Regions from separate parts of the Paenibacillus sp. BR1-192 genome, predicted to be linked through region 3. Evidence: predicted binding sites of a transcription regulator. Region 3 holds the regulator's gene; each other region holds the start of a gene.
The links. The regulator NrdR, encoded in region 3, represses ribonucleotide reductase genes. The targets are predictions, from matches to a motif close to AACACNATATATNGTGTT.
Positions count from the first base shown of each region.

Region 1: the regulator NrdR is predicted to act here: its motif matches at 6,098-6,115, upstream of P0X86_RS08580 (anaerobic ribonucleoside triphosphate reductase).
Region 2: the regulator NrdR is predicted to act here: its motif matches at 3,837-3,854, upstream of P0X86_RS23265 (adenosylcobalamin-dependent ribonucleoside-diphosphate reductase).

Region 1 covers NZ_CP120718.1:1,994,736-2,005,218, forward strand. Annotated here, with positions in the region: gene P0X86_RS08550 (HelD family protein) at 1-360, shown strand, start outside; gene P0X86_RS08555 (hypothetical protein) at 664-945, opposite strand; gene P0X86_RS08560 (replication-associated recombination protein A) at 1,186-2,493, shown strand; gene P0X86_RS08565 (PCYCGC domain-containing protein) at 2,551-3,090, shown strand; one part of gene P0X86_RS08570 (IS3 family transposase) at 3,233-3,527, shown strand; one part of gene P0X86_RS08570 (IS3 family transposase) at 3,527-4,377, shown strand; gene P0X86_RS08575 (IS110 family RNA-guided transposase) at 4,680-5,858, shown strand; gene P0X86_RS08580 (anaerobic ribonucleoside triphosphate reductase) at 6,150-8,384, shown strand; gene nrdG (anaerobic ribonucleoside-triphosphate reductase activating protein) at 8,381-8,884, shown strand; gene mnmA (tRNA 2-thiouridine(34) synthase MnmA) at 8,959-10,068, opposite strand; gene cymR (cysteine metabolism transcriptional regulator CymR) at 10,368-10,483, shown strand, end outside.
Region 2 covers NZ_CP120718.1:5,161,104-5,171,586, forward strand. Annotated here, with positions in the region: gene P0X86_RS23260 (hypothetical protein) at 371-562, opposite strand; gene P0X86_RS23265 (adenosylcobalamin-dependent ribonucleoside-diphosphate reductase) at 1,078-3,720, opposite strand; gene P0X86_RS23270 (DEAD/DEAH box helicase) at 4,142-5,899, shown strand; gene P0X86_RS23275 (YqhG family protein) at 5,901-6,863, shown strand; gene P0X86_RS23280 (hypothetical protein) at 7,009-8,124, shown strand; gene P0X86_RS23285 (YqzE family protein) at 8,423-8,614, opposite strand; gene P0X86_RS23290 (N-acetylmuramoyl-L-alanine amidase) at 8,762-9,565, shown strand; gene P0X86_RS23295 (methyl-accepting chemotaxis protein) at 9,771-10,483, shown strand, end outside.
Region 3 covers NZ_CP120718.1:5,497,260-5,507,742, forward strand. Annotated here, with positions in the region: gene P0X86_RS24740 (ABC transporter permease) at 1-783, opposite strand, end outside; gene P0X86_RS24745 (nuclear transport factor 2 family protein) at 866-1,144, shown strand; gene P0X86_RS33200 (YhgE/Pip domain-containing protein) at 1,353-1,877, shown strand; gene P0X86_RS33205 (hypothetical protein) at 1,864-2,544, shown strand; gene tnpA (IS200/IS605 family transposase) at 2,770-3,243, opposite strand; tRNA gene P0X86_RS24760 (tRNA-Ala) at 3,423-3,495, opposite strand; gene nrdR (transcriptional regulator NrdR) at 3,675-4,148, opposite strand; gene P0X86_RS24770 (alpha/beta-type small acid-soluble spore protein) at 4,296-4,523, shown strand; gene P0X86_RS24775 (lytic transglycosylase domain-containing protein) at 4,593-5,159, opposite strand; gene coaE (dephospho-CoA kinase) at 5,156-5,755, opposite strand; gene P0X86_RS24785 (MntP/YtaF family protein) at 5,765-6,505, opposite strand; gene mutM (DNA-formamidopyrimidine glycosylase) at 6,627-7,460, opposite strand; gene polA (DNA polymerase I) at 7,607-10,267, opposite strand.

The DNA of each region.
Region 1 (10,483 bases), 3.5 Mb from region 3:
GCCAAGGAATACCGGACGGTAGCCATTCTCACCCGCACCTTGCGGGAAGCGAAAGAGCTGCATGAGGAGTTAAGCCCGTCCTGGCCGATGTTGAATCTGATCGATGGCAGCAAAGGAACGTATCAGGGCGGATATTCCGTGCTCCCCGTGTACTTGTCCAAAGGGCTTGAGTTCGATGCCGTTGTGGTGGCGGATGCGGACCGGGCGCATTACGCGGAGAAAGCTTGGGATGCCAAGCTAATGTATGTAGGCTGTACGCGTGCACTGCATGAGCTGTGGCTGCTGCACGGGGAGCCGCTGCCTTCGTATATCATGGCAGAGAATTCAGAGATCATGGCGAGCGGTTGGCCGGCGGACTAATCGTGCGATTGCGCAGCGGCTGTCGGCTCCCGGAATGTCAATAGAGAGAGTCGGAAGTCCCGCAGGGATTCACATGGCAGCATGTGTTAGCCTCTGCGGGACTTTTTTGTTGTGCAGGGGCTTGCTAGGGGTTTAACCAAGCATTTGGTAGGAGGAGCCCAGATTTTCGATAAACCGGATCAAAGTCCAGACAGCAAGGATGGAACAGGCAGCGGCCAGAAGGATGAAGAGGGTCATTTTTCGCATAGGCTTTCGTTTCAATTCCATAGTCTCCCTTCGTGGATAGTGGTTAAGCGACACGCTTCATAACAAGACCTCGTCGTCATCCTCACCCCGGATTCCCTGCCTGTACTCGTAAAGCATGATGGCTGAACGTATGAAGACGTACAAGCCGAGCAGGAACTGCAGGATAAGAACGGCATACAGCAGGTTCATCGCCAGTCTCTCATCGTCGAGGTAACCGGGGCCGAATGTTTCTTGTAAAAGATGATAGGTGCTGGCATGAAGGTAGAGCCCCAGTATACTGAACGTCATATGGATCACCGCGTTATACAATTTGCGTACGGATTTTTTGCGAGTCGTCATCACATTCTCCCCAGATCAGGCTTTTCAAACGCTTCCCTATTATATGAAACGCTTCCGGTTCGATAAAAGTTGGATATGATCAAAATAAAATGCAATATCCGAGCCATGGGACGAATGAAGCGTAGGACAGGAAGTTGCCGCAGCGCAGGCACGGCGAATTCGAATATGATATGATAGAGCGTGATGGATTGAATGGAAACGACTTATTTTTGCATCGATATCAGACAAGGAAGTGTAGCCATGGATTTATTCAGTATCGGGCGTGAAGGGGACCGGGACTCCCGGCTGCTGGCCGATCGGATGCGCCCTTCGTCGCTGGATGAATATATAGGACAAGAGCATATTATCGGACCGGGCAAACTGCTCCGGCGGGCCATAGAGGCAGACCAGGTCTCGTCGATTTTATTGTACGGCCCGCCGGGATGCGGCAAAACAACGCTTGCGCATATCATATCCCAGCAAACGAAGGGGCATTTCGTTCGGCTGAACGCGGTGGAAGCCACGGTCAAGGACGTTAGGGAAGTCATTGAACAAGCCCAGAGCAACCGCAGCCTGTACGGCACCAAAACGATCCTGTTTTTGGATGAGGTGCACCGCTTCAACAGCTCCAGACAGGATGCCCTGCTACCTGCCGTGGAGAACGGCACCATCATATTTATCGGCGCGACGACCGAGAACCCCTTTCATTATGTCAACGGGGCTCTAATGAGCCGGTCCACTTTGTTTCAGCTTCAGCCGCTGACCAAGGACCATTCCATGATCGCGATGCGGCGCGCGCTGATCGATCAGGAAAAGGGTCTTGGGTTCATGGATCTCAAGGCCGATGAGGAAGCGCTGGAGCACATTGCAGCCATGGCGAACGGGGATATCCGGCGTGCACTCAATGCGCTGGAGCTGGCCGCGATGACGACGCCGCCGGACGCAAGCGGTACGGTCCATATCACGCTGGAGGTGGCGGAGGAATCGATTCGCCGGCCTACCGTGCGTGCGGACGAGTCCACGCAGTATGATGTGCTGTCCGCCTTTCACAAGAGCATTCGGGGCTCCAGCGATGCAGCGCTGTTCTGGTTTTTGTATGCAGTCGAAAAGCTCGGCATGGACCCGATGGTGTTCATCCGCCGCCTGATTGCTGCCAGCAGCGAGGATATCGGGCTGGCCAATCCCCAAGCCATGGTGCAGGCGGTAAGCGCATTGGATGCCTACCGGAACAACGGCTGGCCGGAAGCCAAGCTGAATATCGCCCAGGCGATCCTGTTCGCCGTGGAGAGCCCGAAATCCGATGGCGTTGTATCCGCCATATCCCGGGCGATGTCCGCCATGGATGAAGTGAAATCGGCGGAGGTTCCGCTGCATCTGCGCGATGCGCATTACTCGGGGGCGGTTAAGCTGGGACATGTGGGCTACAAGTACCCGCACGATTATCCGGGCCATTACGTGAAGCAGGAGTATTTGCCGAAGGAGCTCTCCCGCCGGGTGTTCTATCAGGCCACGGAGCAGGGGAACGAAGCCAAGATCGCCCACAACCAGCGATTACGACGCGAAGAATAGGGTCGTACGGCGATAACGGGATTTACGGCCGCTAGCTTAATTAAATGGAGGAAATGAATGATGAAAACAGGGAAACAACGGTTTGTCATCCTGCTGCTGTCCGCCGGCCTTATGCTGAGCGGCTGTTCGGGAAAAAGCGCCCAGGAGCAGGTCGTTGGTGGACAGGCAGCCGAGGCGGCGCATGAGCACGGACATCAGACGCAGCTGTCCAACGGGGATATCCAGGAGGCGACGTCTTCGATCGATGAGCTGCCGACCTTTTTGAAGAGCCAGACCAGCGAGCTCCAAACGATTTATGCTTTGTCCGCGCAGGTGAGTGATGTCCTGAAATACATTCCTTGTTACTGCGGCTGCGGGGAAAGTGCCGGTCATGAGAGCAACCTGAACTGTTTTATCGATGAGATTCAGGAGGACGGCACGGTGGTGTGGGACGATCACGGCACCCGCTGCGGGGTGTGTTTGGACATTGCCGTGGAATCTGCCAAAATGAGCAGTGAGGGTATGAGCTTAACGGATATCCGGACCGCGATCGACGAGAAATACAGCACCGGCTATGCCAAGCCGACGCCAACCCCGATGCCGCCTGTGGAAAGTTAAATTGTTATTGGTCAATCAAGAAGGTACCCGATGGTGATCCAAGGATGGGACTGACCCCATAACGTGAGACAAATTAAAAACACCTTCAAGAGAATGCAACCATGTCGTAAGATATGGGGACAACTTTGGAGGTGTTTTTGCGTTGGCAACAAGAGTCAGCTATCCAGTGGAAGTGAAAAAGAAAGCTATTGAAATGAGGTTGGATGGCATTCCAGTGAAAGAAGTCATGGACCAACTGAACATACGAAATAAGACACAAGTAGAGACCTGGATGAGATGGTATCGCAGTGGCCAATGGAATCGGTTGGAGCAGCCTGTCGGTAAACAATACAGCTACGGTAAAGGGCCTGAATATACATCTGAACTCGAGAAGGTACAGGCGGAAAATCGGTTTCTGAAACAACAGTTAGATCTGCTAAAAAAGTTCGTGGAAATGCAAAGGAGGTGTCGCCAAAGGCTGTAGTGGAGTGGGTTGAGTCCGTTCGAGGAGAAGTCAGTGTAACCCAAGCGTGTGCATGGATCGGGCTTTCTCGCTCCACCTACTATCGCTGGAAGGACGCCCACGAGAACCCATGTAAAGATCACATGGTAGAGAAGATTCGTGAACTCTGTAGTCAGCATAAATTTCGTTATGGATACCGAAAGATCACGGCTCTGCTTCGGATGGAGCGTAAGATTAACCATAAACGCGTTCAGCGGATTATGCAGCGCGAGGGGCTCCAATGTCGTGTCAAAGTGAAGAAACGCAAACCTACAGGGCAGCCAGCTTACATCGCAGAACACTTGTTAAAGCGCCAATTTGAAGCCGATGCCCCCATGCAAAAACTCGTTACAGATATTACGTATTTGCCGTTTGGCGGAAAAACGTTATACCTGTCGAGTATCTTGGACTTGTTTAACGGAGAGATTGTGGCGTACAGTATTTCTGACAAGCAAGATACCGGGTTTGTTCTGGACACGCTGGGTCAGCTGCCCGCTCTACCAGGCACCATGCTCCATAGCGATCAGGGCAGCGTCTACACATCTCAGGCCTATCAAGAAGCAGTAAAGGGAAAAGGCATTACCATGAGCATGTCCCGCAAGGGTACGCCCGCTGATAATGCCCCCATCGAATCGTTTCATTCCACGCTAAAGTCTGAAACGTTCTATCTCGAAGGTTTAACCTGTACGACGACGGCAATCGTCGAGCAGACCGTTCGAAACTACATTACTTACTATAACTCAATTCGCATTCAAACAAAACTAAACAACCAATCGCCGGTTCATTTCCGGCAACTGGCTGCTTAAACTTGCAAGGTGTTTTGATCCCTGTCTCACAAACGGGGGTCAGTCCCGATCGCCCGAGGTGCCTTTCGTATTATTAGGTCAACCAGATTTCTGGTTGGCCTATTTTTGTAGGCATTATACGATGGTGGTAGCCGGGAGAACGAAGGTGGCTTAGGGACGCAGATCCCGTCAAAAAAACGGTTCTCTCACTACCGTCCAACGACTATGTTTGAGCTGGTAGAGGCTTTAGACCTCGCATCACAAGCGAAGCTATGGGGTTGGAGACCATGTGGGAATGCCGGTATCGAATCAAGGAGGTTATTATGCAGCCAGTAGTAGGAATAGACGTGGCCAAAGGGGTTAGCGTTATCCAGGCCTTTATCGGTCGCGAAAAACCCTTCGGGAGGATGGAGAAGCTTCATCATGGGCCGGAAGGTTTTGAACGGCTAGGGGAACTGTTAGGAACACTCAAACATAAAAGTGGCGTCGAGCCCGTTGTTGTCCTTGAGGCGACCGGACATTACCATCGAAGTCTGGTAGGGTATCTTAAACGTAGTGGATGGACTCATTACATCGTTAACCCTCTGCAAGCGAAACGATCGAAAGGTACGCAACTTCGCAAGGTGAAAACAGATGCAGCAGATGCATGGCATTTGGCTGAGATGTACTACCGAGGGGACGTTAAAGCGCATCGAGAGTGGGAGGAAACCTACACCGAGCTTCAACACTTAACGAGGCAACATGAGTTTGTAACCGCGATGTACGTACAGGCCAAGTTAAACAGCAGAGCTTTGCTTGAGCAGGTGTTTCCGGACTTCATCGGATTATTTCATAATCTGTATGCGACCACATCATTAAAAGTGCTAGAGCGATGTTTGGAGAACAAGGTCGAAGATGTGGGGGATCTGATCCTTGAATGTGTAGGTAAATCCCACTCCAAAGGATGGATTACGGAGAAAACAAAACGGTTGAAAGAACTCGTGTTGGGCTGGAAAACACAAGAGAGGAGTCGATCCCAGAGCATAGCGTTGACTAGCATGGTCTCCCTGCTGTTGGAATTCGATAAACAGTTAAATCATTTGGAAAAGCAGATGGAAGAACTGGCTGGGGAGTTGCCTGAAGTGGAATTGGTCAAAAGTATCCCGGGTGTAGGGAACAAACTTGCGGCAGCCATCGTGGCAGAGCTGGGCGATGCAAGCCAGTTCAAGGATGCGAAGCAACTTGTAGCCTACGCAGGATTAGATCCGGGGATTTACAGCTCAGGAAAATTCACGGCTACAAGCAACCGGATCACGAAACGAGGCTCAAAAAGACTACGGCGAGCACTCTATCTTGCCGTACAGTGCGGGATTCGCAGACGTGCAAACCGCAGGATCAGTGATTACTACGACAAAAAAAGAAAAGAGGGCAAGCCCTACAAGGTGGTCGTGATCGCTTGCGCCAACAAGCTTCTCCATCACATTTATGCCATCCTAAGTAAAAGCGAACCCTACAAAGCCTAAAAACCATATTTTCCCATAACCTTCACGCCACTGAAGGTTATTTGTGCTGTTTAGAAAAGTATATCAGTATTCTATTATTTAACCAAGTTATAATGCTTGACAAGTATTAGCTGGTTTTTTTGTAGGGCACTATCCCCTTCGGGGTTATAGCGTAAGTGCAGCCCTATTCGATTTTAAAGACCGACCATCGTGACCTATATCACAGCACTAAACTATATATGGATGTAAATTGATAAAATAAAACTATATATAGTGTGTTAACGATATGAAGAAGAGGAGTTGTTCCTATTCATGAAGGTCATGAAGAGAGACGGATGCCTGGTAAAATTTGAGACGATCCGAATCGTGGAGGCGGTGGATAAAGCTTTTATGGCGGTAGAGGGTGTTTCCCGCAAGGATGCTTCGTTGCGGATTGGAGATGAGGTTGCCCATGCCACTGCGGGGATGGACCAGGTTAGCGTGGAGGAGATTCAAGATATCGTTGTGGAGCATTTGCAAAGCACGGGTTATCCCGAAGTAGCAGCTGCCTATCAACATTACAGGGAGGCCCGCGATCTGGAGCGGATGCGGCGGGGAGAGCTTTATAAGATCAGCAGGGATGTGATCGGGGTAGCCGATTTGGACCTGCTGCGGGAGAACGCGAATCTGAACGGGGAATCCTTCAGCGGAAAAATGAGCCGGATTGGCTCCGAATACGCCAAATGGATGGCAAGCAAATTCATCCTGCCGACAGAGCTCACGAGAGCGGTGAGGGATGGGTATGTATACGTTCATGACCTGGACCAGTATGCGCTGGGAACGACGAACTGCATCTTCATCCCGTTCGGCCGGTTGCTGGCCAAGGGCTTCAATACCGGTAACGGATCGGTCAGGCCGCCGCAGAGCATCATGACCGCCATGGCGCTGGTAGCCATCATCTTTCAATCCCAGCAGAACAGCCAATTCGGCGGCGTGTCCGGCAGCAAAATCGATTGGGATCTCGCGCCGTATGTCGGCAAATCGTTTCGTCGGCATTTTCGCAAAGGGCTGGCCTACTTCGGAGAAGCGGGGCTGGGAGCGGATCGGCCGTATGAACGAGCTCTTGAGGATCACGAAATATACATAGACAATGAGCAGCTGAAGGACACATATCCGCGAATATACCATTATGCCTATCATGAAACGGTGAATGAAACAAAGCAGGCCGCGGAATCCTTGATCCATAATTTGAATACGATGAGCAGCCGGGCCGGCGGACAAATTCCTTTCACTTCGTTGAATTACGGCATGTGCACGTCAACCGAAGGAAGGCTGGTGTCCCACGCCTTGCTGGATGCCACGATGAAGGGGCTCGGCGGGGGAGAGACGCCGATATTTCCGCAGCATATTTTCCAGTGCAAGCAGGGGGTCAACCAGGCGGAAGGCGAGCCGAATTACGACCTGTTCCTGAAAGCCGTCGAGTGCTCCAGCCGCAGGCTCTATCCGAATTTCGTCAACGTGGACGCGTCGTTTAATCTCGTCTATTATAACCCGGGCGACCCGGACACGATTATTGCCACCATGGGCTGCAGGACCCGCACGATTTCGGATCGCTTTGGGCGAAACCGCCTAAGCGGCAAGGGCAACCTGTCCTTTAATACGATCAATTTGGTCCGGCTCGGGATTGAACATGGCATCGTTCAAGGAAAGCGGGAAGTGCCGGACCTGAACCGTTTCTATCAACAGCTGGATCATTATATGAGAATTGCGGTGGAGGGCTTGATTCACCGTTACGAGCTGCAGGCCGACCAACCGGCCAAAGCGTCCGATTTCATGATGCGGGAGGGCGTGTGGGAAGGCGGCGAGGCGCTGTCGCCGAAGGATAAGGTGCGCGAGCTGATCAAGCACGGCACCCTGGCGCTTGGATTTATCGGGCTGGCCGAATGCCTGAAGGCGTTGACCGGACGGCATCACGGCGAGGATGAGGACAGCCGAGGGCTGGGGATCGAGATCATCCGGCATATGCGCCGGTTTTGCGATGCAGCCGGTGAAAGGTATAACCTGAACATCACGCTGTTTGCCACGCCGGCAGAAGGGTTATCCGGGAAATTCACGAAGCTCGACCGGCAGACCTTCGGGGTGATCGAGGGTGTGACTGACCGCGAATATTACACGAATTCTTTTCATATACCCGTGTACTATCCGATGGCCGCCTACCGCAAAATCCGTTCCGAAGCTCCTTTCCATGAGCTTTGCAACGCCGGAGCGATTTCGTATGTGGAGCTGGACGGCAACGCAAGGCAGAATACGGCTGCTTTCCGGGACATCGTGCAGTTTGCCCTGCAGCAGAACATCGGATATTTCTCCGTTAACCATCCCGTCGACCGGTGCCCGGCATGCAACTACGAAGGCATTATCGGAAGTGCGTGCCCTGGATGCGGCGCCTTGGAGGCGGATGGAAACTTCCAGCGGCTGCGGAGGGTAACGGGATATTTAACGGGCAATTATACGGAGCGCTTCAATTCGGCCAAGCAGGCCGAGGTTCGGGATCGGGTGAAGCATTTGTGAATGTGTGCGGATACATCCCCGAGAGCATCAATGAAGGCCCCGGGCTTCGTGCGGTTCTATTCGTGAGCGGCTGCCGCCATGCCTGCGCCGGATGTTTTAATACGGATTCCTGGGACTTTGAAGCGGGGGAGCCCTTTACCGAAGAAATGTCAGCGGCGATACTGCAGGATATCCTGGACAATCCTTTGCTGGATGGCGTGACCTTATGCGGTGGAGACCCCTTCTTCTCCCCGGAAGAATGTGCGGCATTCGTACGCAGGCTCAGGACCCTCTGTCCCGCAAAAAACGTATGGGCCTACACGGGGTTCACCTTCGAAGCGCTGCTGAGGCAGCCGAAGCTGCGCGAATTGGCCCTGCTGTGCGACGTCATCGTTGACGGCAAATTCGAGTTGGAGCGCAGGGATGTCTCGCTTCCTTTCCGGGGCAGCTCGAATCAGCGTTTCATCGATGTAGCCGCCAGCATGGAGCAGGGAATTGCCGTGGAGTATATTCTTCGCTAGCACGCAAAAAAAGAGCACACGCTTTACGGAATATTCCGTATCAAGTGTGTGCTCTTCGCGTATCATTCAGCGGATTAATAAGGAACTTTATCCGCCGTTTCGATCGTTCCCCCTCCAAGGCATTCGTCCCCTTGATAGAAGACGACGGCTTGTCCCGGCGTGATCGCTTTTTGCGGCTTCGCAAACGCGACATGAACGGTTCCGTCTTCGCGCGGGGTTATGGTTACTTCCTGGTCCGGCTGACGGTAGCGGAATTTGGCGGTGCAGGTGTAGGCGTCTTTGGGCATAGCGTCTTGTCCTGCAATCCAATTGATTCCGGAGGCAACGAGTCCGGTCGAATACAAGCTCGGATGATCGCCTTGAACTACGTACAAAATATTGTTGGTCAAATCTTTGTCGGCTACGAACCAAGGCTCCCCGGAGCCGGATCCGCCGATCCCGAGGCCTTGGCGTTGCCCCAGCGTGTAGTACATCAAGCCGTCATGGCGGCCCTTTACTTCACCGGTGACAATGTCCACCATATCGCCGGATTGGGCAGGAAGGTATTGTCCAAGGAACTCCTTGAAATTCCGCTCGCCGATGAAGCAAACGCCGGTGCTGTCTTTTTTCTTGGCAGTATACAGCCCGGCCTCCTCAGCTAGTCGGCGGACTTCCGGTTTCGGCAGATGCCCGATCGGGAACATCGCCTTGGCAAGCTGCTCTTGGCTCAGCGCATTGAGGAAGTAGGTTTGGTCTTTGTTGCTGTCCACACCCCGCAGCAGCCGGTACTGTCCGTCCTCCTCGATGACGCGGGCGTAATGGCCGGTAGCGACGTAGTCGGCTCCCAAGTCCATGGCCTTGTTCAGAAATTCGCCGAATTTGATCTCGCGGTTGCACATGACATCGGGGTTCGGCGTTCTCCCGGCTTTATATTCATCGAGGAAATAGGAAAATACTTTATCGAAGTATTCCTTCTCGAAATTGACGGTATAGTAGGGAATGTCGAGCTGCTCGCACACGCGGCGCACGTCTTCAGCGTCCGCTTCGGCTGTGCAGTAGCCAAGCTCATCGGTATCATCCCAGTTTTTCATAAAGATGCCGATCACTTCATAGCCCTGCTGTTTGAGCAGGAGCGCTGTTACGGAGGAGTCGACTCCTCCCGACATGCCGACAACGATACGAGTGTTATGTTTTTCTTTTGACATCGTTATCACCATTTTCATATTGAATTGTGCCCATGGAGGTATTTTAACATATTGGAACAAGGTTCACACGTTTCATTTTGTCCACTCAGGGTGAACATTTTTCGAGTTTCCAGCTGGAATATTACCCATTGGGGTCCAGGATATGTTACGATAAGCTGAGGGTAATGATCGGAATACGGAGAAAAATACAGGATAAGCTGCTTTACTCATGGATTACGACGTATTTATCGCTCGCCCGCCACCTACAACTCATGTACAGGATGGACATAATATACAAATTACCGAAAGAGGTGTCACCTTTGAAGATATCAACAAAAGGAAGATACGGATTAACGATTATGATGGAGCTGGCCGCCAAGTTCGGCGAAGGGCCGACTTCGCTGAAGAGCATAGCCGAGAAGAACCAGCTGTCGGA
Region 2 (10,483 bases), 340 kb from region 3:
CTCTCGAGCAAACGAAACCAATTCTTCTGATGAAACAAAAGGAGCATGAAAACGAGTTGGAATAGATGGGCGCATCTGAAGCCAATCCGTTTGCGAAATCCGGCTTGCCGAAGTTACGGTTACAACTAGGGCATTTCATCATCAATAAGATCGAGTGTTTCATGACAAGTTGTATAAGGATTTTCCCTCAAGCAAATGGGACAAACTTGATTGAATGTTTTACATGTTCCAAATCCACCAATGTGACGTAGTATTTTAATATCTTGATCTGAGTATCCCCGCATATTCAAAAAAGTTAACTTTATAAGTTCTTTTCCTCTTTGTTTACCAAGTTACATAATCCATGAATGCCCACTTTTTCAGTACTCTATCACCAGCGATTGGTATATAATGTTTCAGCCTTATTCTTAGGTAGTTGATTTGGAGAACTTTCAAACTCAATAACGACTGCCACTGCGTCCATTGAATCAGAAAAACCGACTTTATCCAAGGCAGCTATTAAAGAACCAATCGCTTGTTTTGAAGTAATTTGACTTTTCAACTCATGAGAAATGTTCTTCAAGAATAGCTCACAATTGGAATATGCTGCTTTTTGAAGAATTTGGATCTTTCGTCTTTAAAAAAGCTCGGATCGATTCAAGATAATTTAGAAAAGTTTCTTTACTCGGCAATTTATCAATATGACATTCCAATACAGCGATAAGAAATGCGACTTTTTCGGAATCGTTCAAAAGAGTCAAGTTATCACCCGCTTCACCTGTTTCTTTCATCATTACAACAAAACAAGCGATCAATCGAGAAAAAGATTTAAACCGCCTTCTCGATAATCGCTTGTTTATGTGACCACGCTTAGTCACATATTTAGTTTTGTCATAAAACCCATACTTTATACATCTGTGGACAACCTTGCACGAGAATTAAAATGCAAATTATCGCATAATTATACACAAACTAATAATTATGCATTTTAATAAATAATATGAACTTTTCTCAACATTAGTGACCATTGTTAAGCTGATTTTGCAGTATTCGTGATTCATCTCAATTAGGAGGGAGCAGCTCATCTCTACGACTTCCTTAAGAGCACTTACTATACCCGCAGTTCCCGCACGTCTTGCATCCCTCGATGTTAATCAAGGATGCCCCGCCGCAGGACGGGCACAGATCCAGCGACATGCTGCCGCCTGCGTGCGTGCCATGTCCGCCGTGGCCCGCGGCTGCCGTTGCCCCGCCTTCGCCTGCATCGGCAGGCGCCATCGTGGCTGCGACCGGTGCCGGATCATGGTCATGATCCGCCTCGGCGTTGTTGGCCACGTGCGTCTCGAGCGCCTTCGCCACGGCGTCGGCGATGGACTCGACGCGGTTCGCGCCGAAGCCGATCGCGCCGGTGCCGCCGATGCCTTTGAGGTGCTTGATCAGCAGCTCCACCTTGTTGCCGTGGTCTCCGTAACGGAGGAACAGTGAGCATACGCGGCCCAGGGCTTCCGCCATCGCGAACACATCCGATCCGGCTTTGCCGACGTTCAGGAAGATTTCGCTTGGAATGCCGTCCAGATCATTGATCGTGATGTACGCCATGCCGAACGGCGTGTTCATTTTATAGGTTGCGCCGCGCAGCACTTGCGGACGCTTCTTGTATTGTTTATCCAGTCCGCTCTTGCTCGGCGAGGCTGTCACGGCCATGCTTGCAGCAGCCGGCTCCACGCTCGCCGTTTCCTCAGCGGCTTGGCCTGCCGCACTTTGCTCCAGCGCCGCTTCCGCGGTAGAAGCTGTTGTCGCTTCGGCGGCTTTGTCTTCTTTTTTCTCCGTCTGCAGGACCTGCACGTCGCGGCTGCCGTCGCGGTAGATCGTTACGCCTTTGCATCCCAGATCGAATGCCAGCTCATACAGGCGTTTCGTATCTTCAACCGTGAAGTCGGACGGACAGTTCGCCGTCTTCGAGATGGAGCTGTCCACCCAGCGCTGAATCGCCGCCTGCACGCGAATGTGATCCTCGGCGGAGAGACTCATCGCGGTGACGTAATAGTCCGGAAGCTCTTCGCCCGGATGGCTGTCCAGCCAATCCTGAGCAATCGGCACGAACTGCTCGTCGAAGCCGAGACGGCTTTGACGGAAGTATTTGAAGGCAAAGTACGGCTCGATGCCCGTCGAAGTTCCAACCATCGTACCCGTGCTTCCCGTCGGCGCTTGGGTAATGACGGTAACGTTGCGGGCGCCTTTTTTGCGGACCGCTTCGGCAACTTCCGGATACACCTCGGCCATATTTTTCATGAAGCCGCTTTGGAGATACAGTTCGGCATCGAATGCCTGGAACGAGCCCTTCTCCTCGGCAATATCCGCGGATGCAAGATACGCTTCGCGCGCGATGAAGCCATACAGCTTATCCAGGAACTCCAGCGATTCCGGGCTGCCGTAACGGATGTTCAGCTTGATCATCAGCTCGGCCAGACCCATTGTTCCGAGGCCTACGCGGCGCTCTTTTTTCTGGTTCAATTCGTTTTCTTCGAAATGGTAAGGCGTCCGGTCGATGACATTATCCAGGAAACGCACGGAGTAACGCGTCGTCGTAGCCAGCTCATCCCATGCAACGTCATGATTCGCTTCATCGTAGAACTTCGACAGGTTCATCGCGGACAGGTTGCATACGCCCCAGCCCGGAAGTCCCTGCTCGCCGCAAGGGTTGGTACAGATGATCGGGTTGAAATACCAGCTGTTGGACATCTGGTTGTAGTATTCCATGAAGACCACGCCCGGCTCTGCCGATTTCCATGCGGATTCGATAATGGTGTGCCATACCTCGCGTGCTTTAACCGTTTTATATGGAATGATGCTGCGTCCGGCTTTCTTCCATTTATCCAAATCGCCGTCCCACAGCTCATCGTAATCGGGATCGGTGGTATCCGGGAACACGAGCTCCCAGTCCAGGTCTTCCTTCACGGCTTTCATGAAAGCGTTGCTGACGCATACCGACAGGTTCGCGTTCGTGACTTGTCCCATCGTCTGCTTCACCGTAATGAAATCCTCCACGTCCGGGTGCCAATCGTTCATCATCAGCATGAGCGCGCCGCGGCGGCTTCCGCCCTGCTCGATCAGGCCTGTCGTATAACTGAACAATCCGCCCCACGATACCGCACCGCTGGAGGAGCCGTTCACGCCTCTAACGATCGCGCGCCGAGGACGAAGGGAAGACAAGTTGATGCCGACACCGCCGCCGCGCGCCATAATCTCGGTCATCTCGCTCAGGGTTTCCATGATGCCGCCCCGACTGTCCTTCGGGGAAGGAATGACGTAACAGTTGAACAGCGTCAATTCATCGCTTGCACCCGCTCCGGCCGCAATCCGTCCGCCCGGCACCAGCTTCCAATCATCCAGAATCTCGCGGAATTTCCCGCGCCACTCTTCCTGCAGTTCCGGCGTTGCCTCAACCGATGACATGGCGGCCGCGAGTCGATCCCACATTTCTTCCGGCGTTTTCTCGATGGTTAACGTCAGCTTCTCCACATCCGACTCCACAAACTCGCCCTTCCGTGTCTTCACGGTGACCTTGCGGCCTTCGCGTTTCACGATTTCGCCGACTTCCTTGGTCGGAAATTTAGGATCATCCTTCGTCAGCACGAGCACCACGTCGCCGACCTTGGCGTTGTTGGTGTCCGCATCCTTCCAGGCATACCGGTCCAAAAAGATCTTCTCGCTTAAACCTTCCAGCCGCTGATTCTGCATCGTACTCAAGTGCAACTACCTCCTATATAAGATATAAAATTTAAAAGATTCCCAAGTATGTGCTCACCAACAACATAACCTGTTATGTAGCCGGTCAAACATCCAAAACCACAATATACACCACATATAGTGCTATTTATTCATTATACTACACTATATATAGGTTAACTATGCCGATAATGTGAAAATTAAGCCGACAGTTCCAAGCTCCCGCGCGCAAGCTTCCGCTTTCTTCCTCTCGCTCTCTTTTTCGCTGATCCCTATGAAAAAAAAGGATGAAAATATCCAATTCCAGCAGCCGTGCGCTCTATAGGGTATTCCGCGGCTCCCGAATCCGTGCAAGGTTATGAAGACTTCTTTTTTCGTCCATACTACATATACACCGTTGGCCCGGAATCTTTCATCACAGGAGGAGATCGACATGAACCAACAGCCATCTGCCGACTCAGGCATGATTTTCGACCCGCGCCTTCCCGTTCCATTGCAGATCGACCGTTCTTGGTTTGACGATCTCTCTGGCCGACTGGACAAAGGAGGCCCTTGGGGTGACTATCGTCTGGCCCAGCTTGCCGTTGAGGGCGAGAAATCGCGCCTTGTTACAAGCTTTGAAGAACTGCAGTGCCTCAAGCACCTTGGCGGTTTATCCCCGCTCCCCCATCAGACCGATACCGCAAGACGCGTTTTGTTCGAGATGTCGGGCAGAGCCATTTTGGCGGATGAGGTGGGACTTGGCAAGACGATTGAAGCCGGTCTTATTTTAAAAGAATACATCGTGCGCGGACTGGTATCCAAAGTGCTGATTCTCGTACCTGCTTCCCTGGTTCTCCAATGGGTCCGCGAGCTGAACTCCAAGTTCGGCATTCCCGCGGTCGCGCAGAAAAAAGCGTACTCCTGGGGCAATGACATCGTTGTCGCCTCCATGGATACGGCCAAGCGCGATCCGCATCAGGAGATTTTGCTGAACCAGGAATACGACATGCTCATCATCGATGAAGCCCACAAGCTCAAGAACAAGAAAACATCCAATTATCAATTCATCCAAAAGCTGCGCAAAAAATACTGTCTCCTGCTCACCGCCACGCCGGTGCAGAACGACCTCAGCGAGCTCTTCAATCTCATCACGCTGCTGAAACCGGGCCAGCTTGGCGGCCAGGGACAGTTTGCCGCAAATTTTGTCGTGGATAAACGAAGACCGAAGAACCAAGACCAGCTCAAGGATGAGCTGTCCAAGGTCATGATCCGCAACCGTCGGGGCGAAGGCGAAGTGAAGTTCACGAAGCGGTCCGTCCGCAACGTGGGACTCAGCCTTTCGCCTGAAGAACAGTCATTATACGACGGCGTTACGTCCTTCGTCAAAGATCAGTATCAGGCAGCTGGGGGAAATTTAAGCAGTATGCTGTCGCTCGTCACCCTGCAGCGGGAAGTATGCAGCAGCCGGGATGCCGTCTTCGTGACCCTTGTTAATCTGTCCAAGAAGCTGCCGGAGGACTCTCCGCTGCGCGATAAAATTTGGGAGCTGGTCTATCTCATCAAGGCCATCAAAGCAAACACCAAGGCGGAAAAAGCCATCGAGCTCATTCAGCAAATGAACGAGAAGGTCATCGTGTTCACGGAATATCGGGCCACGCAGGAATACTTGCTCAATTATTTCCGCGATCACGGGCTGGTCTCCGTCCCATACCGGGGCGGCATGAACCGCGGCAAGAAGGACTGGATGATGGACCTTTTCCGCGGCAAGGCGCAGGTCATGATCGCGACGGAAGCCGGCGGCGAAGGCATCAACCTGCAATTCTGCCACCATATGATCAATTTTGACCTGCCCTGGAATCCGATGCGGGTCGAGCAGCGGATCGGACGCGTGCACCGTCTAGGCCAGACCAATGACGTGAAGATCTACAACCTGTCGACTTCGGGAACCATCGAGGAGCATATCCTGAACCTGCTGCACGAGAAGATCAACATGTTCGAGATGGTCATCGGCGGGCTTGACGTTATCCTGGAGCGCTTCGAGAAGAAGGAATCGATCGAGAAGAGCCTGTACAAAATCATGCTGGAGTCCGGCAATGATGATGAAATCCGCCAGCGCATCAGCACATTGGGCGACTCGATTCACCATATCAAGCAGGACGTCGAGCTGGAAAGCACGGCCGAAGAAACTCTCAGAGAGGAAGAAGCCTAATATGACCATGACGCCGCAGGAGGTGCAGCAGCACTTCATGGCCTATTTGGAAGCCACCGAATGCACCGTCATCGAAAAATCGCCCGAGCATGTCACCGTGAAACTGTCGCCGCAGGCCGACAAAATGCTCACCAACCGCCCCTATTACTGGGGGTTCGTGGAACGTACCGGGGCTCCCGCCGAAACGCTGTCGTTCAACTTCGTGTTTGATCCGGAAAAATACGACGAACGGCTCGCCAAGGCGGAAGAAGCCAAAGCCAAAACCCAGCTCAACGCACCTGCGCAGGATCCGCTGCTGGCGCGCTATTACGGGAACGCCCCGGTGCTGCCGATCTTGGGGCCAGGCCGGATTCAGCGGGAGAATATCGGCTACGGCAGCAGCCGGCTCGCCCAGATTTGGAATGCCTCCCGCGAAGAGGGCAAATGCGTATATCTGTTCCAGCAGCGGGATGCCGAACCGCGTCCCAGGGGCCGTTCCACGCCTTATGAGCAGTGGCTGGGCGTCTGCTTCAAGGTGGAGTTCAGCTGCGATCTGAAGCGCGAGGAATTGTTTTTTCTCGGAATCTCGCTGTCCAGCCGCGCGATTACCGAAGACTTCCCCGCCATTCTGCATGGGCGCGAATTGACTCCACGCCTGCCCGAGAGCGTTCACGTCAGACCGGCGGCTCTCACCCTTGAGCAGGCCGTAGCTGCCCTGGAGAATCATCTGATCAACAAACTGAGCAAGCTGGATTACGATTGGGCGGCGAAAGCTAAGGAACGCCTCGAAGACGAGCTGATGGTCATCGACGGCTACTACGAGGATTTGCTCAAAGAGCAGGACGAAGAGAAAAAGGCGCAAATCGAGGAGCAGTACAAGAACCGCCGGTCGGAAATGCAGTGGCAGTACGAGCCGAAAGTGAGCCTGTCCGCCATAACCTGCGGTCTGTTTCATCTGTGTTCGCCCGTGGGCGCGTCTTCATGACGCCTCTCTACAAAAGCAGGCAAAAAAAGAACCATTCTCCCTTCCCCTGCCGCGACAGCTTGCAACAGCCTTTGCAGAGCTTGTCCGATATGATGATTCCATCACATCCATGGCGCGTAAGGGCCAAGGAAAGGCGGTTAGCGATTTGAAGCTGTGGAACATGGAACCCCATTACCAGGATGACAAGGACAACAAGCGCAAACCTAAATCAATCGACAACAAACGCTTTATCCAATATCGAAGGTGGTCTGCCTCCGTCATCGTAACGGCACTCCTGTGGTTCAGCACGACCCACCCGCAGGCAGGCATGGCTGCGGCTCGTGAAGCAGACACCCCCAATCCTGCGAGCGCCGTCCGTGCGGCAGACGCTCTGCTTGCAGTCCAGTCTGCATCCAGCCTCGCCTACAGCAGCGCCCGGGCTCAAGTACCGGAAAGTTTGGTAGACTTTGCAGAACAGACCGTGGATCAACTATCGGTGCATGCGCCATTTACTGCCTGGGACGGAGCAGAGCTGGAATTCACCCCACTTGGTCCGGGCACCCACGGCTGGCTGGTCACGATTTCCGATCAGGGACTGCCTCAGGGCTACATGATTATCAGCGCAGGAGAAGACGGTGGATATATCTTGAGCGAATACGGGATCGGCTCCACCCTTCCCTACAGTCAAGCACCGCTGAATGAACGGCTTGCGGCCGAGGGATTTCTGAAGGCCGGCGGATCTTTGCCGAAGGGAAGCAGCGTGCGCAAGCTGTATGACGTATCCCCTGTCTGGCAGGTTCAGCTTCCCGGCAAGAAGCCGGTTTATATCAGTGCACTGAATAGCGAAGTCCTTCCGGAAGAACTCAGGCAGACAACGACGGCGGTCAAGCCGGCATCGGCTTCGATGCCGGCGGCAAGCAAGGGATTGGTAACTTCATCCGCTCGCTGGATTGCCGGAGCGCCAACCATTGCAGCCGGCGATGCCCGGGATCCTTACGATAATCTGCTGTGGCTGACCTCAAGCAATCTGACGGCCCGAAGCAGTGCCGATCTGCGTAAATTGCTGCAGGAGCACTCCAGCCTGATATTCAAGTCCAAAAATAGCAACGCCGCTTTCGGAGCCCCTTTTACCTTAAACGGGTGGCACCGCTGGTCGACAGGGATTCAGAAGCATTCGGCAGCGCTCTATGTGTCGGTTCCATTGCGGAACACAGATACCTTCCGCTTCCTGCCGGCATCCCGCTTGATCGGACAAGGCCAGTTCTATGCTCAACCCAAATGACGCGAAAGTACAAGTAAGCGGGCTAACAAGTCCGTCATTCATGCGAACCAACCATAAGCCCTCATGCCTTCAGCATCCCAGACGGACAAAAGGACGCGGCCCTGATCAGGGCTCGCGTCCTTCATCGTTTCACCTGTTTTTTTCAGTGCGTACTTCCGTACTTCCAAGCTTAGGCTGCCAGCCAATACAATGCAAAAACATGCCCCAAGTCTGGCATCTGGCTGCACAGGGTGCCGTGCGCACGCTGTACAATAGCTGATTTCGTTAAGGAACATACAGCAAATGAACAGCAGCAGCTTTACTTTTGCCTTTTTTTGCGCTTGGAGGATACGTCGTCTTTCCACAGCGACATGGAGAACGGAATCATGCCGAACCACCTTGTGGTCCAGGATTCCTTCACCTTCGCCCTGCGCCGAACTTCCTTAGGCGTATCTATATAGTTAACCACGCGTTCGGTAATATATTTGATCAATTCATCTCCGCTTGCCATACGAATCAACTCCTTATGGTTTATCCGCTTCCCAGTATCAGTGTGCTCCATTCCGACCGATTCTAGACTCCTGTTTAACGGCATGATTTTTCTGCCTAATGCACATTCTAATAAAGCCGAAATTTTACGTGAAAGAAGGAATCCATCATGATTAAGTCAGCAGGAGTATGTTTGCTTCTCTTGACGCTGGTACTCCCCGGTTCTGTCACGGAAGCAAGCCCAGTAAAGAAGCAGGCCCTGATGCTTCCAGCACATGCCGTTCATCCGAAAGTGATGCCGGCAGCCCAGCTTATGTTCGAAACGCCGGAATCAACCCATTCCTCAGGACGGGAAATCGACCAATCACAGCTTAAACACCTCCACCCATTTGCACATGATGTCGTGCTGATCGATGTGGGCCATGGCGGAATCGACGGCGGAACGTCGCATGGAGACATTCTCGAAAAAGATATCAATCTGGCCATTTCACGCAGACTGTTCATGCTGCTGCGCAAGGAAGGCTATCATGCCGTGCTGAATCGCGACGCCGATTACGAGCTAAGCGACGATAACCGCTGGCATCGAAGCTCCTCCAGGCATCGCCGCGATCTGTCGCAGCGCAAGCAGCTCAGCAGCGAAATCCCGACCAAGCTGGTAGTCAGCGTTCACGTGAATTGGGGAAAAAATGCGTCCAAGCGCGGCGGCATCGTACTGCATCAATCCGAGGGCCGAAGCACCTTGCTCGCGGAAACCATTCAGGAACAATTGAATTTGGTATATCGCAGCAACAATGGCATCATGGTAGGCAAGCCTTATTATCTGCTTAATCAAACCCAAGTACCTGCCGTCATCGTGGAAACCGGCTTCCTCAGCAATATCGAGGACCGGAAATTATTGACTAGCCGTAACGGCCAAATGATGATTGCCGAAGCCATTGCTGACGGGATTATCAGTTATTTAACAGCTCTTTAAATAGGAGCTGTTTTTTGTTGGGCGCCTGGCCTATAGAATCCTGATTCCAGGCCTTCGAACCCATTTTTACGTCATAAAAACTAACATCAATATGAAAAAAGCATCATTTTTTTCAAAATTTTTAGTCAATTTTTCCGAAAATTATGGTAGTATATCTAACATATATAAAGATGGATGAATCAAATGGGAATTGGGGGAGATCGTTATGTTTGACTGGCTTGGGTATCGCCAAGGACTTCCGCTTTGGATTTCATGGCGTCTGAATCGTAAATTGAAGGAAGACATCGAAGACATATTCGAAGGCATTGCCGAGACGCGCAAAGAGCTGCTGTTCTCCTGGAGCCATGAATATTGGGGACATCTGGATCGACTGAAGGAGCAGCTGGACAAGGACAAGCCCCATGGTTCATCAGTCGGCGGCGAGCATTCTCATCTCTTCTCTACTAGTGCCCCATTGAGCCAGGAGCAGCTCTTCTCCGCTTTGTACTCGCGCGCTGCCGATTTCACGGAATTATTCTTGCTGAACCCTTCGGGTGAGGTCACGTACTCTACATACGCTCCGCACGTTGGAACCAGCTACAGCAAGAGCAGTCCATTGGGACAGGCAATCATTCATCTCGCCGGCTCGGATACCGGCAAATTGCTCTTCGGGCCGTATGCGGATTCCGTCACGTTCACTATCGGTCCCCGCTCCTCTGCTTTTCACGACAAAATGACGCTGCTGTTCATGAATGCCGTTTACGTCGACGATACGTTCGCCGGCATCCTCTGCGGCCGGGTGCCAAACGACGTGATCGGGGATTTAATTCAGCGGGAATCCGGCCACGTCTATCCCGATTCCGGCGACAACTATATATTCATGGCCAAGCCCGAGATGAATCGCCATATTGCTCCGGGCACGGCCCTTTCCAGAAGCCG
Region 3 (10,483 bases):
CCTTAACGCCCGATAGGAATATGTATCGATGACATCGGTCGTCGGAAATAGAATCCCGTTGTCCCCGATAATTCCGTAGATCATGCCGAAATCCCCGTAGAAAATCCGTCCGACTCCCAAGAGGACGAGAATGATGATTTGCGGCTTCAGCAAAGGCAGCGTAATGTATTTCATCTGCTGCAGCCTCGTGGCTCCGTCCAGGCGGGCGCTCTCATAATAGTCGGAGGAGAAACCGGTTATGGCAGCGAGCAGAATAATCGAGTAGTAACCGGCACTCTTCCAGATTCGCGTTATGGTTAGAATAATCGGCCACACCCACGGGGTCTGGTACCAATCGACGGCTTGAAGTCCGCTCATGCTCAGCACGCGGTTAATCAGACCGTCCGTATTGTTGAATAGAATGAATGTCATATACCCAACGACGACCCAGGAAATGAAATAAGGAAGGAAGACGACGGATTGGATCGTACGTTTAAACCATTTCAAGCGAATCTCGTTCAAGAACAGCGCAATGAGAAGCGCAAAGACCATTTCGAAAATAATGAACAGCGCATTTAAATAAACCGTATTGACCGTAACTTGAATCCAATCCCGATTGGAGAAAAAGAAGCGGAAGTTGTCCAGCCCCACCCAATCACTGCCCCATATGCCTTTGCTGATCTGAAAGTCCTTGAACGCTAGCAGATGTCCGGACAGAGGAATATAGGAGAAGACAACGAGAAAGATGATTCCCGGTATCGCCATCGTATACAAGCCCCGGTTCTTTACAAGATCCCTGAACATTCTCAAATTATAGTATCCCTCCATTCGAGCTGGTCGGAAGAGCCCTGACCTGCTGGCCTCTTACTTTGATGGAGATCACTACATTCAGCATAGTCCGCATATTGCAGACGGCCTTTCCGGTCTTCACGCTGCTTTGCAGGCTCTGAAGGAGAGAAATATTGAGTTTCAATATACTCATGTCCACCAAGTAATCGGACAAGGCGATTTTGTCCTTACAATGAGTGAAGGTCTGTTTGATGGTCAACATACCGCTTTCTACGATTTGTTCCGCGTAGAGGATGGAAAGATCGCTGAGCATTGGGACGTAATCGAGGCCATACTGCCGGCAGAAAAACGAAAAAATTCGAACAGTAGATTTTGAAATTTGTGTAGCTAAATCGCAAGGCATCGCCGAAATGTAAGTGCGGTGATGTCTTGCGCTTCACGAATGTACTTGAGCAATCCATTTTGTAATCAAAAAGATACAGAAGCGTTGCTGCAGCAACGCTCTTTTTGTTCATTGCCATGAAGTGATCGTGTGATGCAGCCATATTATATGGTGGACTTAAAGAGACAAGGAGTAGTGGATCATGAAAATGCTGACACAAAAAATGATGTGGCTGGGCATGGTGCTCGTCCTGATCGTGTTGACCGTATTCGGGTTAGCGATGATGGGATCGGTGCTTGGATCGAAGCCAAAGGAGGTTCCGGTGGCCCTTGTTATCCTTGACAAGCCGGCGGAGCTGCCGACTGGAGAAACGTTTGCGATAGGGGAAATGATCCGGGAAAAGTTGCTGTCGAGCCCGGCAATGCCGTTTGTCTGGCATGTCGTGGATTCCGAGGAAAAGGCTCGGGATGGACTGGATAAACGCGAATATTACGGAGCGATGGTGATTCCTGCGAATCTGAGCAGCGGTTTACTCTCGTTAGCGACTCACTCGCCGATTCACCCTAATGTGAGAATCATCTCCAACGAGGGTATGAACACCCAAGCCTCGATGGTCGTAAGACAGGCAATGGGGCAAGCGATGAACATGATCAATGGGGAACTGTTGCAGCAGCTGCTTGGGCAGACCGGACCAGCAAACGGAGCAAATTCCCATGGAGACGGCTAAAGCTTTAATGACACCGGTGAACGTTCAGGAGGAAGTCGTGCATCCACCGGGAGTGAATAATGCGGCGGGAAATGCGCCGGGTTTGTTTACCCAGATTATATGGATCGGCAGCATGGTGACCGGAGTCGTCTTGCTCCTGGCTAGCCAGAAGGCGGTCGCCGCGGGTTCAAGGAGATGGACAGTCAGCGCGCTGCAAGCTATCGCGGGGCTTGCGATCGTCGGCATAGCCTCATGCTTCACCATATGGATGGCTTCGTCGTGGTACGGCATGGAGCTCGCGAACGCGGGGGAGACGTGGTTGTTCTTATGGTTGGCTGGATCGGCGTTCTTCTTGTTGCAATCTTCCTTGCTGAATTGGATCGGATTCCGTGCAATACCGCTGCTCGTACTGCTGATGTTCTTCTCGGTGCCGCTCCTGAACATGGCTCCGGAGTTCTTGTCGCAGACGACGCGAGATTGGATCTATTCGTGGACTCCACTGCGGTTCGCGGCAGGAGGGCTACGGGAAGTCATGTACTTCGGCGGACTGGACGCCGCTCACTCAAACGCCTTGATTTTGTGGGTCGTCGCCGGTGGATTTTTGGTCTTGCTGCTCTCTTCCGGATTTAAGGCAAATCGAGCGACAGATGCCGCCCCTACTTCTGTTACAGGCGATACAATAAAGTAAGAACAATCAACGATGCGTTGTACTTCCTTTTTTTACGCTCATGTAATAATTGAATTTTCTGGGAAATATTAAAAAGTTATAAAAATCAGAACCACCCGTCCAACGGGTGGTTTGCACTTGGGGTATAACCCCCTGTTGCCAAACTGCGCCTAAAGACGCTAGCCTGACCTCAAATCTGTTCAGGCTCAGTGTTATTTGTCACTTCCACTTACCAGTTAAACTGGTTTATTTCTTTTTGCTACTTTTACCACCGAATGGATCTTCATACTCTTTTACACTCAGCTTATCTATTGCTTGATCATGTGCTTCTTGCTCGCGAATATACTTAGCGACGGTTGCTTCATTTAATCCTACTGTGCTTACATAATAGCCTTCCGCCCAAAATTTTCGATTCCCGTACTTATACTTTAATTGGGCATGCTTCTCAAAGATCATTAGCGCACTTTTTCCCTTCAGATATCCCATGAATGTTGATACAGCTATTTTAGGAGGTATTGCTACCAGCATGTGCACATGATCTGGCATCATATGACCTTCTATGATTTCCACTCCCTTATATTTACATAGACGCTTGAAGATCTCGATCAAGTCTCTTCTCACTTGATTATATATTTCTTTACGTCTATACTTCGGGGTGAACACGATGTGATATTTGCACATCCACTTCGTGTGAGCTAAGCTATAATTCTTGTTTGCCATTAAGACCATTCCTTCCGTTGAACCTGAACATCTCAATGTTATCGGAATGGTCTTATTGGTGTAACCCTTGATTCCTCCACCCGCATAGCAGGTGGTTTTATGTTTCGCACGCTTCGCGTGCTCAACTGGCTAAAGCCTAAACAAAAAAACCCTTGATTTCTCAAGGGTTTCTCTTCGTATGGAGCCTAGGGGGATCGAACCCCTGACCTCATCGCTGCCAGCGATGCGCTCTCCCAGCTGAGCTAAGGCCCCGTAAGCGACTTCTATATCATATAAAAAATCAGCAGGCATGTCAACACTTTTTCAGAACTTTTTTGATAATGCGCAGTGCCTTTCTTCCTTCTCTATATAATGTCACTTATCGATGTTGAGAATTTGGCGCCATGAGAGCGCCGGAAGAGCACCAGGGTCGTTTAAGAACCGTGGCGCTCTTACAGCTCCTGCACGTCCGTATCCTTGGACAGCAGGCTTTTCAGTTCCTTCATGAACATATTGATATCCTTGAACTGCCGGTATACGGACGCAAACCGAACGTAAGCCACCTCGTCGACCGGATATAACCGTTCCATCAGAAGCTCCCCGATCTGGCGGCTCTCCACTTCCGCCGCCGCGGTATTGCGCAGCGCCTTCTCGACATCCGATACGATCATATCCAGCTGGTCCACGGATACCGGACGCTTCTCGCATGCCCTTATCAAACCGCGGAGCACCTTCTCCCGGCTGAACTCTTCGCGGCTCCCATCCTTTTTCACGACGATCAGCGGCGTTTCCTCCACCATTTCAAAGGTTGTGAATCTCTTGCTGCACTGCTCGCATTCCCTGCGGCGGCGGATGGATTTATTCTCGTTGGCAGGCCTGGAATCCAGCACTTTCGTTCCGGCATAACTGCAATATGGACACTTCATAAGTTGTCTTCACTTCCTTTGTATTCAGCGTGATTCGCCCTTAATGGGCGTCAGAAAAATTTACCAGCAAAACTTTTGTCTTTTATGTTATGAAAATGCGAGACCCGAGACATAATACTTTTACCAACCCAAGGAGGTGAACTTAACATGGCACAAAGCAACAACAACTCCAACAACCTGGTTGTTCCTCGCGCAAACGCTGCTCTTGAGCAACTGAAGTACGAGGTAGCTCAAGAACTTGGTATCTCCATTCCACAAGACGGATACCAAGGTAACATGACTTCCTATGAGAACGGTTCGATCGGGGGATACATCACAAAGCGTCTTGTAACCCTGGCCGAGCAACAATTGGCTGGTCAATTCTCCGGTCAATAATTGATTCTTCCTTAAAAAAAGGAGTGTTGGCGGCTCGAAGTAAGAGCCTGTCCAGCGCTCTTTTTTTCTTTAGAAGCCGCCCTTATACACATCCGTATATTGATTATAATAATAAATCACGCGCTGTACATAATGCCGGGTTTCCCCGATGGGTATACTCTTCACGTTCTCATAGGTTCCGTCCCACATGCCCTTGTTGATCCAATTCTTGACGTTCCCCGGGCCCGCGTTATAAGCGGCGATGGCGGCAATCGGATTGCCGTCCATTTCCTTGTGCAGATTCTGAATGTACCAGGTGCCCAGCTGGATGTTCGCATCCACTTCATTCTTTACGCTCAGCAGGTTCACCGACGGGAGCTTGGCCATTTCCATCGCCCAGTTCGCCGTATCCGGCATCAGCTGCATAATGCCCAGCGCCCCCTTCTTGGATTCCTTGCCCGGCTTGAAATTCGTTTCCACCCGGATGATCGAGGCCACCAGAAACGGATCGACCTCATAATAAGCGGCATGTTTGCGGATCTCATCCTTATAATGGATCGGATACAGCAGGGTCATCCAATTGGAACTTAGGAACAGCAGCGCTACAAAAGAAACGAACAGCAGGAGCAGCACCCTTTTTTTACGAAGCCACTTCATAACTGAACCAACCTGTTCCACAGGTAGTCCACCTGCTGCTGCGTTTCGGCCAACGTGCCGCTGTTATCGATCAGGATATCCGCTCGAAGCTTCTTCTCCTCAATGTCCATCTGGCTGCTAAGACGCGCCTCTGCCGCTTCCCGGGTAAGAGCGTCCCGCTCCATCAAACGCGCAAGCTGCAGCTCGCGCGGGACATAGACAACAGCGATCTGCTTCAGATAAGGATAGGCTTCCCTTGCCTCCAGCAGCAATGGAATATCCGCTACCACGAGCCGGTCGGGATGCTGCCGTTCATACGCCTCCGTCCGTTCCCGTATTTCCTGCCGGATTGCCGGATGCGTAATCTCATTCAATGCCGCTCTCTGCTCCGGATGATGGAAAATCATCTCCCCGAGCTTCTTTCGATTCAACGTACCGTCTTCAAACAGGATCGCTTGTCCAAAATGTTCGGTCACTTTACCCAGCACCGGATGACCCGGGAGCATCACTTCCCGGGCGATGATATCCGCATCGACGAGAAGCGCTCCCTTCATGGCCAACATGGAGGACACGGTGCTTTTGCCTGTTGCAATTCCTCCGGTTAAACCGATATTCATGACTTCACCTCATAACAGCTTCATTATACCCATGACAACTAATAAAAAAGCAGGCAAATACGAGATAAAACGCATGCCTCCCTTGGCCGCAAAACGGAGGCCGACCCGCATGCCCAGCACCAGAAATATCCCGCTGAACAAGGAAACCACGGCTGCGGTGCCTAGCGGCGAGAAACCCAGCATCGCTGCGCCGAGCCCGGCTCCGAACGCATCGAGCGACAGCGCGATCCCCAGCCACATCGCCTCCCATGGTGAGATGCTGCCGGAGTCGTCCAGATCCGCTTTCGTCGGGCTGCGGAGAATTTGAATGACGACGCCGATCTTCGGTATTTCAAGGGAGAATACCGCTCGCTGAAGCTGCTCTTGGCCTGCCGTGGTAACTTCACGACGCGGTGTCCCTTGATGAATGGCTCCCGGCGTTTCCGTAAGCGATGCGGAAGAATCCACGGCGGATGCCGGCTGCACTTCAGGCTCGCTGCTTCTCCGAACCTGCTGATATAAAGACCATAGGCCCAGCAGCATCAAAATGGCAGCTCCGATCACGGATGCCGCAGACGGGGATAAGAACCGCTGCAGCAGCGCGCCTGCCTGCATGGAGACGCCAAGCACCAAACCGGAACACAGCGAGATGATCAATACAGACAGCAGCGGTATCCTTGTTTTGCGCAGACCGTATGTAACCCCTGCCCCAAATCCGTCCAGGCTTAACGCCATGGCCAGCAGGGCAGACGAGAAAATATGACTGAGCACCCTTTTCCCTCCTCCAAAGCTCCACATCAAGCTGCTCATTCATGAAGAAGAGCTGCCGATGCGCTCCACATATGTTCCACATTATATGTGTGGGAGCAGGAATGGGTGCACGCCTATTCAATTACTTCTTGACCGGCTGACACTTCGGGCAGTAATGGGTCCCCCGTCCGCCGACCACGATCTTATGAATCGGGCCGCCGCACGCATGGCATGGCTTGTCCTTCCGACCGTAAATCTGATGGCTGTTCTGGAACATCCCCATCTCGCCCTGCCCGTTGACATAGGACTTGATGGAAGATCCGCCCGCGTCGACGGCTTCGGACAACGTATCCACGATCGCATGATACAATCGCTTAAGCTCGGCATCCTTCAGGCTGTTCGCGTTCCGCTCCGGATGAATCTTGGCCCGGAACAAGGCCTCATCAACATATATATTGCCGATGCCGACCACATATGCCTGATTCAGCAGCACCGCCTTGATCTTCGTTTTCTTGGTGCCGATGACTGTCTTGAAGGTTCCGAACGTAAACGTGTCATCCAGCGGCTCATAACCAAGCTTGGCAAGGGGAGCATGCTGGAACTCTTCCCCCGGCGCAAATAGATGCATCGTTCCGAATTGGCGCACGTCCTTGTACCGCAGCTCCGTCCCGTCCGAGAAATGGAAGATGACATGGGTATGTTTCTCCACCGGCTCCTCGGCTCGGTACACCCCGTAACGCCCCTCCATCCGAAGATGCGAAACGAGCACCAGACCGTCCAGCAAGATCCGCAAAAACTTCCCGCGTCGCTCCACACCTTCCACGGTATGGCCCTTTAACATAAAAGCAAATGCCTCGATATCGTCAGGACGCTGGATAATCCGCGGCAGGTTCACGGATACATGATCTATATGCTTACCTTTAATCAATTGGTTCAGTGTTCGTTTCACGGTTTCTACTTCCGGCAATTCCGGCATAATGACTTCACCTCATCCCCCATTATACCGGAAGTTGGGACAGAGCGGGACCATGGTTTTGTGGAAAGGTATGGTGCATAACCGCCTCCCTCTTCACCCCATGATCCCCCTTAATGAACCCTATCCGCCAGCACACCGTGCAGCTTTTACTTTGCCTCGTACCAGTTCTCGCCATAGCTGACTTCCGATTTCAGCGGCACGGACAGCTTCAGCGCCTGACTCATCACGTCCGGCACCAATTCCTTCATGACCTCCAGCTCATCCTCCGGTACCTCGAACACCAATTCATCGTGCACCTGGAGCAGCATGCGGCTCTTCAATTGGCGCTCATGGAGCGCCTTGTCCATATGGACCATGGCCAGCTTGATGATGTCCGCGGCCGTTCCCTGAATCGGCGTATTCATCGCCGTCCGCTCTGCAAAAGAGCGCAGGTTGAAGTTGCTGGCGTTAATCTCCGGCAGATACCGTCTGCGTTCGAGCAAGGTCTTCACATACCCGTCTTGCTTCGCCTGCTTGACGATCACGTCCATATAGCGCCGCACGCCCTGGAACACCTCGAAATACTGGTCGATAAACGCTGCCGCTTCCTTCCGCGTAATGTTCAGGTTCTGGGACAGGCCATAGTCGCTGATCCCATACACGATGCCGAAGTTAACCGCCTTGGCGGACCGGCGCATATTGGAGTCCACCTCATCCATGCCGACTCCAAACACGTCCATCGCCGTCTTGGTGTGGATGTCCATGTCGTGGACGAAGGCTTCCTTCAGCCGTTCGTCGTCCGAGATATGCGCAAGCACGCGAAGCTCGATTTGGGAGTAGTCCGCCGCCAGAATGCTCCAGCCCGGTTCCGACGGAACGAAAACCTTGCGCAGCTTGCGCCCTTCCTCCAGACGGATCGGAATGTTCTGCAAATTCGGGTATTGGCTGCTCAGACGCCCCGTAGCGGCAATGGTCTGACGATAGTAGGTATGCACTTTGCCGGTTACGGATGAAATCTCCTTCAGCAGTCCTTCCACGTAAGTGGATTGCAGCTTGGCCAATGTACGGTACTGCAAAATCAAGCGGACGATATCGTGATAAGGCGCCAGCTTTTCGAGCACCTCGGCATCGGTGGAATAACCGGTTTTGGTCTTCTTGATGACCGGCAGCTCCAGCTTCACAAACAGGATTTCGCCAAGCTGTTTAGGCGAATTGAGATTGAATTCCGTTCCGGCGATCTCGTAGATCTCCTGAACGAGCTTCGCGATCTGCCCTTCGAACTCGCGTCCGAGCTCCTTCAAATCCTCCGCATTCACGGCAATTCCCTGCTTCTCCATATCGGCCAGAATGCGCGAAAGCGGCATCTCCAGATCATGGAACAGCGGGAGCATTTCATTCGCGGCCAGTTCCTTCTCCTGAATGGGAACCAGTTCGGATACGGCCAGGCATTTTCTGGCCATGTGCTCGCTGAGCTTCTCCACATCGGGAACCTTGTACTTGGCCCCTTTACCGAACACGTCCTCATCGGCTTGAAGATAGGCCAGTCCGTACTTGGAGGCCAGCCCGCTAAGGGTTTGATTCGATTCCGTAGGATCCAGCAGGTAGGCTGCCAAGTGAACGTCGAATGCCGCGCCGGCAAAAGCGATGCCCTGCCAATGCAGCGCCAGGTCAATACGGTGCAGGTCATACCCGCGTTTTGGGATCTCGCTATCGGCAAGCCAAGCACGGACAGGCTCCGCCTCTTCCGACTTCAGCACGTCAAACGGAAGGAAGTACTGCCGCTCCTCCGTCGCGAGCGCCAGCCCGATCACGTCCGCATGATGGGGGTTATCCCCATGCGTTTCCACATGGAGCACGGTCACCTGTGCCAAATGATCCGCAACCTCGGCAATTCCCGTCGCGTCCACAAGGGTCACGTCGATCTTCGCTTCGGGCTTCGACTCCGCCGCATCACCAGCGGCACCGCTTGTGCTCAGGTTCAACCGTTCAATAAGCGATTTAAACTCGAGCTTCGCCAGTGCGGGACCAGCCGTCTCTTCATTCAGGCCCGTAAATGCCATTTCATCCAGCGACTGTTCCAGCGGCACTTCGCGGAAGATCGTAGCCAGCTTCTTGCTCAGTATGGCGGAATCCGCATGCTCCTCGATCTTCTCTTTCATCTTGCCCTTCAGCTCATCGGTCCGGGACACCACCGCTTCAACGGATCCGAATTCATGAAGCAGCTTCAGCGCAGTCTTCTCCCCTACTCCCGGTACGCCGGGAATATTATCGGAAGCATCGCCCATCAATCCCTTAAGGTCGATAATCTGATCAGGCGTCAGGTTATACCGCTCCTTAATCTGTTCCGGTCCGTAATACTCGATTTCGGTGACGCCTTTGCGGACCATCGCGATCGTGGTATGCTCCGAAGCCAGCTGCAGCATGTCCTTGTCCCCGGAGACGACCATCACCTTGCGGCCGGCTTCGTCAGCCTGGCGGGTAATCGTACCGATAATGTCGTCGGCCTCATAACCGCCGATTTCGAATTGGGAGACGCCCAGGCCTTTCAGCAGCTCCTTCAGCAGCGGGAATTGTCCTGAGAGCTCCGGCGGGGTCTTTTGTCGGCCGCCCTTGTACTCCTGAAAATCCGCATGGCGGAACGTTTCCTTGCCGGCATCGAATGCCACCATCATATGCGTCGGTTTATGCTCCTCGATCAAGCGAAGCAGCATCGTCGTAAAGCCGTAAACCGCATTCGTCTGTTGTCCGCTGGCATTGGTCAGCGGCGGCATCGCAAAGAATGCCCGGTAAATGATATTATTTCCATCAATCAGAATCAGCTTGTCCATAGAACACCTCGCACCAATATTACTTCCTTTCCACATGATAACATAGGTTAACCCCAAATCCGAACAATCCGTTCGATTAACGGTGAATTCCTGTATTCCCGCAAAATAGCCCCACAAAGTGGAGCCTGTGCTTCGATGCTTATTCCAAATACTTTGCGGGGGCCCCAAAACATATAAACGCGATGAAAGAATGGCCTCGCTTCGCTGGAGTTTTCT